DNA from 2 places in the uncultured Holdemanella sp. genome. Region 1 is predicted to be linked to the other one. Evidence: riboswitches for the same ligand, from Rfam matches in the RefSeq annotation. Region 1 holds a riboswitch; the other holds the start of a gene.
What was found. Region 1 has a riboswitch for thiamine pyrophosphate ahead of Q3907_RS02300 (ABC transporter permease). Riboswitches for the same ligand answer to the same signal wherever they lie in the genome.
Positions count from the first base shown of each region.

Region 2: it holds a riboswitch for thiamine pyrophosphate, as region 1 does, so the genes downstream of both, Q3907_RS05580 (HAD family phosphatase) here and Q3907_RS02300 (ABC transporter permease) in region 1, are expected to answer to the same signal.

Region 1 covers NZ_CATVYQ010000007.1:12,390-17,364, forward strand. Annotated here, with positions in the region: gene Q3907_RS02280 (DUF975 family protein) at 1-1,461, shown strand, start outside; gene Q3907_RS02285 (TraX family protein) at 1,458-2,168, shown strand; gene Q3907_RS02290 (RQC-minor-1 family DNA-binding protein) at 2,182-2,760, shown strand; gene Q3907_RS02295 (shikimate kinase) at 2,770-3,306, shown strand; TPP riboswitch at 3,338-3,424, shown strand; gene Q3907_RS02300 (ABC transporter permease) at 3,468-4,229, shown strand; gene Q3907_RS02305 (ABC transporter substrate-binding protein) at 4,226-4,975, shown strand, end outside.
Region 2 covers NZ_CATVYQ010000023.1:1,581-6,555, reverse strand. Annotated here, with positions in the region: gene Q3907_RS05590 (NAD(P)/FAD-dependent oxidoreductase) at 1-903, shown strand, start outside; gene Q3907_RS05585 (DUF1667 domain-containing protein) at 903-1,247, shown strand; TPP riboswitch at 1,253-1,352, shown strand; gene Q3907_RS05580 (HAD family phosphatase) at 1,401-1,991, shown strand; partial or broken gene Q3907_RS05575 (hydroxymethylpyrimidine/phosphomethylpyrimidine kinase) at 1,960-2,527, shown strand; gene Q3907_RS05570 (Rpn family recombination-promoting nuclease/putative transposase) at 2,804-3,697, shown strand; gene Q3907_RS05565 (type I phosphomannose isomerase catalytic subunit) at 3,963-4,925, shown strand; gene Q3907_RS05560 (A/G-specific adenine glycosylase) at 4,946-4,975, shown strand, end outside.

The DNA.
Region 1 (4,975 bases):
GTCTTTGGTACGACCAATGGTGTATTTGCACATGTGGTGAATGGAATTACTTCAGGATCCTTTGTGAAGACACTGTTTTTAGGTTTATCTACCATTGTTCATTCTAAAGATATTGCGAGTATTTGTTTTGTCGTAATAGGTTTATGCATATCTGTGTTCTATAGAATATATATTGTGAATGTATTGCCAGTTGTTAATCGCAGACTCTTTTTGGAAGGAAGAGTCTACGCAAAACTTCCATTAGACCGTTTGGTGTATTTAATGCGTATTCGCAAACAGATGCATGTTGCGTTTGTGAAGTTAGTGAAATCTATTATTTTGACAGTTATGAATTTTACAGTTGTTGGAGGAATATATTTTTACTACACATATTATTTAGTGGATTATATCTTAGCCGAAAATCCGACGATATCTTTAAAAGATGCACTTTCTTTATCTCGTAATATGATGAAGGGGCATAAATTTGAATGTTTTAAATGGCAATTATCTATGGCTGGATGGTACATTTTGGATATATGTACATTTGGAATCAGTGCAATATTTTATTCGAATATGTATCGTATGTCAGTAATGTGTGAATTTTATACATTAAGAAGAAAAGAATTTCAGAGTGCTATCTTAAATGATACGTATTTATTTGAAAAACCAAGTCGTGCTTTGATGCGTAATACGTATTCCGATGTGATTGCGGCATTAAATGCGAAAAATCCAATGGAGAATGCGTATACGGGTATTAAAAAGTTCTTGTGTGATAATTTTGGGATTATTTTTCATTTGAGCACTAAAGAAAAACAATATGAAAGATATACCTATAATAAAATGGAAGCTGAAACTATGATTACCGAAGTGTATTTATTATGTTATCCAGTAAGGTTATCTCCAATCGAAGAGGAGTATAAGAAGTCAAATCTTCGTGTATTACATCCAAATCGAAATTATACAATCACATCCATTCTTATGTGTTTCTTCTTTATGTGTTTTGTCGGATGGATCTGGGAAGTCAGTCTTTCAATGATTAGCTATGGAAGATTTGTGAATCGTGGTGTTTTACATGGTCCATGGATTCCTATTTATGGTTTTGGCTGTGTTTTGATTCTGCTTTTATTAAAACGATTTAGAATGCGCCCCAAAGTTGAATTTAGTATGGCCGTACTTCTTTGCGGATGTATTGAATACTTTACTGGACTCGTTTTAGAGCTTACGCATAATGGTCAAAAATGGTGGGATTATACGGGTTACTTCTTGAATCTTCATGGAAGAATTTGTGCGGAAGGTTTATTGGTGTTTGGCGTTGGTGGTATGGCTTTTGTCTATGTGATTGCACCACTAATTGATAACTGGGTTAAAGAACATTTAAATAAAAGATTATCTGCTGCCTGTTTAGTTTTACTTCTTTTATTTGGTGCAGATGTTGTTTATTCGCACTTTGAACCTAATGTAGGAGAAGGTGTTACAGGATGATAAAAAAGTTAAATGGAAATCAAATCAAGATGATTGCGATCATTGCGATGTTTATGGATCATTTCGCAACTACATTTTATCCGAATTATGAAAAATTCTGGTGGCTTTTATTGATACATTTAATTGGACGAGTGGCAGCACCTATTATGTGGTTTATGGTGGTTGAAGGTTATACGCATACGCATAGTTTAAAGAAATATTTAGAAAGATTATTGATTTTTTCAATTATCGCTCACTTTGCGTATAACTTCTGTTTTGGCATATCTTTGATTCCATTTAAAGAATCCTTCTTAAATCAAACAAGTATTATTTGGCCACTATTCTTATCGGTGATTGGTTTATGGGTAGAAGATCAAGATTGGAAAGATGTAAAGAAAATAGGTTGTATTCTAATTCTTTGTTTGTTGGCATTTCCAAGTGATTGGTCATGCTTTCCAGTTCTTTGTACAAACCATATTTACAAAAATCAAGGTAATTTAAAAAAACAAGTATTAGGTATGGCCTTATATATTTCCATGTATGTAATAGTCTATTGTTTATGTATTGATGTAGTTTATGGTTTGTTGCAGTTTGGAATTGTTTTAGTATATCCAATTATGTCTTTATATGATGGAACAAGAGGAAAGAGTACATTTATGAAATGGTTCTTCTATTGGTTCTATGTGGGACATTTAATTTTGTGTGGATTGATTCGTGTAATGATGTAGAGGAAAAACATGTATGAGTAAAAAAGTACGTAGAGTGCCAGTTATTCTGGATGCAGGAGAAATTAAAGATTTACCACAAGAGGATATACAAATGATTTTAAGAGGGGCAGATGAATTGATTTCGACTGGTGGAAGAAGTATGCTGGCGAAAATATTAAAGGGTTCAAAGGATAAAAAGATATTTGAACATAAACTAAATGAATGTCCTGCTTATGGATATTATCAAGATATGAAGTTGGATGATATCACAAAATGCATTGATTGGATGATCAAGAAAGATTATCTCAGAATTGAGTACGATTATCGTCTACCTTTATTGGTGTTTTCAGATAAAGGATGGCAAATCGAAAAAGAAACCTTTGCCCAAGAACTTTATCAGAAAATCTGTTTAGATGTAGAAGAAAAAAAGGCTCGTGTTCTATTTGAGATGAAAGAAGTAAATAGACAGGTTGTCATGCGTGTGCTTGATAAAATAGAGAAAGATGGAACAGAGGAATTTCTACCTTACTTAGAAGCATGGAAGATGTTGGAAGTAAAGAAGGTTGCAGCAAGAATTGCAGAAGTAGAAAATAAGATAAGTAGGCGTATATAGAGGTGCAAAATGAAAATATTAATTTTTGGGATGGGTAACATTGGAAAGAGTACTGTTGGTGAGTTGTTGGCAAAGAAAATAGGTTACGATTTTATCGATATGGATACGAAAATCAAAGAAAAGTATGGAACAATGCTTGGTTTTCAAGATGAATATAATGATCAATATGAACGGGATGAATTGCGTGCAGAAATGATTTCTTCTTGGATTCAAGAAAATGAAAATGTAGTGATTGCCTTAAGTCCTATTGCGTATTTAGATGCATATGAAGATTTCTTTGAAGATTCAGATATTATTTGTTTCGACTTAACGGATCGAACAGAAAATATTTTTAAACGCTTGGTATTCACGGATGATAATGATAATCTTTTGCACATCCCACAATCGTATCTAAATAAGCATAAGGCATATTATATGCGAGAAATACAGGCGGATTTTGATTATTTCCATACTTTATATGCATCAAAAATGGATTCGATTTCAATGGATGGTAAAAGTTTAGATGAAATTGTAGAGGATATATGCCAGAAATATAAATTAGTCTAAGATTGTGATATAATCGATGGGCAAGTAAAAACACACATGACAGGGGTGCAATTGCTGAGAAAAACCCTTATTACCTGATCTGGTTAATTCTAGCGTAGGGAGTCATATCGATTGATAGTGGCACTCTAGGGTGCCTTTTTTATTTTGGAAAGGAGGCAATAATGAAGAAAAATCGTAGAATTGTCATGCCGTTGCTTGTGTTTATTCTAGTGATTGGTAGCTGGGAATTATATGTTCGTGCATTTGATATTTCACTTTATATTTTGCCTAGCCCATCAAAAATCATCAGTACTCTTATTGAGAATATGGATATTTTGATGCAACATTCACTTGTTACATTGGAAGAATCTGTTTTAGGACTGTTGATAAGTACTTTCTTTGCGATAGTGATTTCCATTGGTATGGATCTATCCAAAACATTTAAGACAAGTATTTATCCATATTTAATTGTGACACAAACCGTTCCCATTATGGTTTTAGGACCTTTATTTTCAATTTGGTTTGGATTTGATTTGTTGCCTAAAATCTTGATTGTTATATTTATGTGCTTTTTTCCTATTGCGATATCCTTTACGGATGCTTTGTCGCAAGTGAGTGAAAAAGAAATCAATTTATTAAAAAGTTTTGGTGCCAATCTATTTCAAATCTATAAAATTGTTAAGATTCCTTCTGGTGCCATTGGCTTATTTTCAGGATTAAAAGTAGCGGCTACTTATTGTGTTGGCGGAGCTATTGTAGGTGAATGGCTTTCAAGTAGAGCAGGACTTGGCTATTATATGCTTCGTGTGAAAAATGGGTATATGTTAGATAAAGTTTTTGCGTGTGTATTGATGATTATATTTTGGAGCATCTTATTGAATTTAGGGGTGTCTTTATTGGAAAAAATATTGTTTCCACATTTACGAAAAGGAGAAAGAAAATGAAAATTTTAAAAGCAATGTGTGCAGCTGCAGTTGCGTTAAGCTTAGTTGGCTGTGCTCAAACATCAAATTCAGATGACAAATTGACTAAGGTTACATTGATGTTGGATTATACGCCAAACACAAACCACACTGGTTTTTATGTGGCAAAAAACAAGGGGTATTATAAAGAAGCTGGTTTAGATGTAGATATTATTGAACCAGGTGATAATGCGACAACTTCTATGGTTGCAGCCGGAAAAGCTGATTTTGGCGTTTCTTACCAGGAAGATGTTACATATGCCTTAACTAGTGAAGATCCACTTCCAATTAAAACGATTGCGACAATTATTCAACATAATACTTCTGGATTTGTTTCTTTGAAGAGCGCAAACATCAATTCTGTAAAGGATTTTGAAGGAAAGACATATGCAGGATGGGGAGCACCAAGTGAAGAAGCCGTTATTAAAGCGGTTATGAATGAAGCGGGTGCTGATTTTAGTAAATTAAACATTGTAGGATCAGACGGATCTGGTATTGCAGGACTTAGTGATGAAGTAGGAAAGAATAAAGTGAATCTTGGATGGGAATTCTATGGTTGGGCTATTATTAAAGCGTTACAAGATGGATATGATTTAAACTATATGCCTCTAGCTGATTTAGATAGCCGTTTGGATTACTATACTCCAGTAATTATCACAAACAATAAAATGATCAAGAAGAATTCAGATACAATCAAGAAGTTTATGGAAGCTACTAAAAAAGGATAT
Region 2 (4,975 bases), on a different contig from region 1:
GAAAGAACGCGTGGTGCGATTGCGATTCCAGGTACTAGAGCTTCGGGTGTGTTTACGGCTGGTGCTGCACAGCGATATGTGAATATTGAAGGGTATATGCCTGGCAAAAGAGTTGTAATCTTGGGCAGTGGTGATATTGGTTTGATTATGGCTCGTAGAATGACTTTGGAAGGTGCAAAAGTCTTGGCAGTTGTTGAAGTTATGCCTTATTCGAATGGTTTGAATCGTAATATTGTTCAGTGCCTACATGATTATGATATCCCATTGTATTTAAGTCATACAATTACAGATATTGTGGGTAAGTCTAGAGTAGAAAAGGTTGTTGTTTCTAAGGTGGATGAAAATAGAAATCCAATCGAAGGAACAGAAATGGAATTTGATTGTGACTGCGTCTTATTGTCGGTTGGATTAATTCCGGAAAATGAATTATCAAATGGATTAGGTGTTGAAATGGATACTAGAACACATGGTCCTGTTGTATATGAAAATATGGAGACTTCTATGGATGGAGTATTCGCTTCAGGTAATGTTGTGCATGTGCATGATCTTGTGGATTTTGTAAGTTTGGAAAGTGAAAAGGCTGGAATGGGTGCTGGTCAATATATTTTAAATGGGGAAGTACCTAAAGATCATGTTGTTAGAACGGTAAATGGAAATAATATTTCGTATGTGGTTCCGCAATATATTCGTAAAAACAATGTAGAAAAAAGTGTTGAACTTTCTTTCCGTGTAAGAAGACCGACACAACAGGTAAATATTGTCGTGAAGGATGGGGATACTGTAATCGCAAGGTTTAAAAAAGAGCATGTGATTCCAAGTGAAATGGAGAAGGTATCAATTCCTAAGATGTTGCTTGAAAAAGCAGATAAAGAATTGGTTGTATCTATTGAGGAGGATGCGTAATGAGAGAGTTAATTTGTATAACATGTCCTAAGGGTTGTCATTTAAAAGTTGATGAAGAAAATGATTATAAAGTAACTGGAAATGGTTGTCCTAGAGGTGCAATCTATGGAAAGAAAGAGTGTACGCACCCAATTCGTGTTGTGACAAGTACTGTAAAAATTGTGGGTGCTGAGATTGAGAGATTGAGTGTGAAAACCAATGGGGATATTCCAAAGGAAAAGATTTTTGATGTGATGAAGGAATTGAACCGTGTGGTAGTTAAGGCACCTGTACATCGCAAAGATGTGATTGTTTCTGATATTTGTGGTACGGGTGTTGATTTAGTCGCAACGAAAGACTTATAATATTGCTGTTAAAAAAGGGGAGCTTTTAAGCTGAGAGTAGGTTAGTCCTAGACCCAATAACCTGATTTGGATAATGCCAACGTAGGGAATTATATCTTTTTGATAGTGAGCTGCAGATTGGTTTTCTGCAGCTTTTTTCTTAATGGTGAGAAAATGAATTATTCTATTTTTGATGTGGATGGAACAATACTTGATTCAATGGAAGTATGGAATACTTTGGCGAGTCGATATATACAAAGTTTAGATAGGATTCCAGAAGAAAATCTTGATGAAATTGTTTCCAAAATGAGTTTAGAGCAAAGTGCAGAGTATTTAAAGAAGCATTATAAAATCAATAAATCAGAGGAAGTAATCATTTCTTCGGTGTTGAATCTTATATCCGATTTCTACAAGTATGAAGTGAATCTTATGCCTGGGTTTAAAGATTTTATTTCACATTTTGATTCAATGAATGTGATTGGTACGAGTTGTGATGAAGAGCTTGTAAAAATTGCGTTAAAAAGACTTGGGGTTCTAGATTATTTTAAAGACATTATAACTTGTTCAAAGGTGAATAAGCCAAAGGATGATCCGAATTTTTATTTGGCTTGTGCTAGTACTTTAAAACAAAGTCCGAAAGATATAGTTGTGTTTGAGGATGCAGACTATTGTATAGATGTGGCAAGAAAAGCTGGGTTTAAAGTAGTTAAAATAAAAGATTGGAGAGATTTAGATGCAAAGTGCATTGATAATTGCGGGAAGTGATTCAAGTGGAGGAGCAGGAATTCAAGCAGACATTAAGACGATGTGTGCTAACCATGTATTTGCGACAAGTGCAATTACGGCATTAACAGCGCAAAATACTTTGGGAGTAACAGGTATTATGGATGTAACGCCTGAATTTTTAGGTGAACAGTTAGATGAGATATTTACGGATATTTATCCAGATGCCGTAAAGATTGGAATGGTGTCAAGTTCTGGTTTGATAGAAATGATTGCAGAGAAACTAAAGGAATATAAGGCAAATTAATGATGCGAATGATTTATTATATAGAAATGATTCGTTTACTTGGTTTAAAGGAAAACGTATTCATAATTCAAATACTCATGGTACGGGATGTACTTTATCGAGTGCGATTGCTTCAAATCTTGCGAAAGGATTTGATTTAGATGCTTCGGTAAAACGTGCAAAAGATTATATTTCTGGCGCATTAGAAGCAATGCTAGATTTGGGCAAAGGCTCAGGACCTATGGATCATTCGTTTGCGATAGACAATGAATATACAACAGAATATAAATAATAATAAAAAGAAACCATTCTAGTGTTGGCGTCTAGAATGGTCTCTTTTTGTTTATTATTTTTTTTAGGAGAGAGATATGAATATTGGTTTATTTCTATATTCATTGCCTTATCTTTAAGGCACTTATAGAATAACATTCCTTGTTGTCATAAATTTAGTATAACTTTGGTAAATGTTGTGAAATCAGATTGAATTATGTGAAATTATCAAAATATGCATCTTTTTTTGAAAAACCTCAATTTATTTCGTATATGAGATAGGAGGTGATGAAATCACATGAATAAATCAAAAGATAAAACAATGAAAGAATTTCTAGAAAACAATGCCTATTTTGTCGACTTCTTTAATGCGTACTTCTTTGATGGAGAAAGAGTTCTTAAACCTGAAAACTGTATGGAACTTGATTCAGAGATGAATGATTCAAATATGGATCTAGAAAAGCATGTGGATGTAATTCGTAAGTATAATGATGGAAATTTTTATAGTGCATTCATTATTGAGAATCAAAGTTATGTGGATGCTTCGATGGTTGTAAGAGCGGCTGCATATGAGTTTGTAGCTTATGATCGAATGTTAAAGAAGTCAAAGAAGAATAAAACGAAAGAAAAACTACCCATGGTGCACATTCTAGTATTTTATACAGGCGAAAAGCCTTGGAATGCAGCTAGTAAGCTTTCTGAGTTAGTAGAGGTGGGTGAAAGGTTTGAATCCTATTTTCATGACTACCAAATGAATCTGATTGAAATCGCAGGGAATACTTCATATAATTTTAATGAAGAAGATGTGTATAATCTATTCTACATATGTCGAAGTATTTATGATCAATCTATTTATGAAGGAACGATCAATGGCTTTGGGCTTGTGAAAAGCAGTGTGTTAAAAGTCGTCAAGACATTGACGGATGTAGAATGGTTGGATTTAGAAGAATTAGAGGAAAAGGAGAAGATTGAAATGTGTGAAGCTGAAAAGAGATGGCTTGAAGTAAAGTCAAAGGAATGGGAAGCTGAAGGGATAAAAAAAGGCATCGAACAAGGAATTGAACAGGGTAGTGAGAAAAAAGAACTTGAAATGTATCAAACAATGGTAGACAAAGGATTCAGTATATCAAGTATCGCATCGATCTTCTCAGTAAGTGAAGAGTCGATTGAAAGGCTGTTGATGAAAGCTTAGGCGTAGTTAAATGTGTGAAGAACATTTAGACACTAGAACAAATCTTTGAGATTTCTAGAATGACTTTAAAAATAGAGTTTAATAGATGGATGTGAATTTCGCATCCATCTTCTAGCTAAGTTGAAAAAAATATAGATATATGCAGGATTGATATCATTTAGATAATGATATTTAGTCTTGATATAGACGTTGTTTTAAGAAGTGTGAAGAAGTAGACATTATATGAATAACTAACTATAATAGAACTAGAAATGAGGTACATAAGATGGCAATTATTAAGTTAAATCCTGCATTTAAAGATTATCTTTGGGGTGGGACTAAACTAAAAGAAAATTATGGAAAAAAAACAGATATGAATCCAGTTGCGGAGAGCTGGGAATTGTCTGTGCATCCAGATGGCCCAAGTATTGTAGCTAGTGGAGAATATGAAGGCCTGTCTTTCCCTGAATATTTAGAGAAAAAGGGAAAGAGTGTTTTAGGAACAAAAGGAAATACTTTTGAATTTTTCCCTGTCTTAATTAAATTTATTGATGCCAAACAACCATTATCGATTCAAGTTCATCCGGATAATGAATATGCACTTCGTGTTGAACATGAATATGGTAAGACTGAAATGTGGTATATCTTAGATTGTGAACCAGATTCATTTTTATATTTTGGTGTAGACAAAGAAATTACTAAAGAAGAATTTGAGCGTCGAATTCAAGAAAATACTTTATTAGACGTGTTAAAAGCTGTTCCAGTACATAAGGGAGATGTTTTCTTTATTAAGTCTGGTACAATTCATGCGATTGGTGCAGGAATTCAGATTTGTGAGATCCAACAAAACTCAAATACAACATATCGTGTTTATGATTTTGGTCGTGTTGGAAAAGATGGTAAACCTCGTGAATTACATATTCAAAAGGCGATTGATGTTTCAAATCTAAGTCCGATTGAATCTGATTTTAAACCATGTGGTCCTGAAGAAAAGAATGGGGATTGTGATACTGTTCGTTTGGCAACTTGCGAATACTTTACTACATATGAGTCTACATTGAATGGTACAACAACGCTTCATGTTGATGATGAAAGTTTTGGTTCTATCTTGTTGATTGAGGGCAATGCGACAATTGAAAATAATGGTACAACTTTAGAAGTAAATAAAGGAGATTCTGTATTTATTGATGCGAATAGTGGTAATGTAAAAATCACAGGGAACTGCCAATGGATATATAGCAGGGTTTAATCCCCTGCCTCTTTTTAGTTATGAAAGAATTTCAAAAAGATTTAATCGAT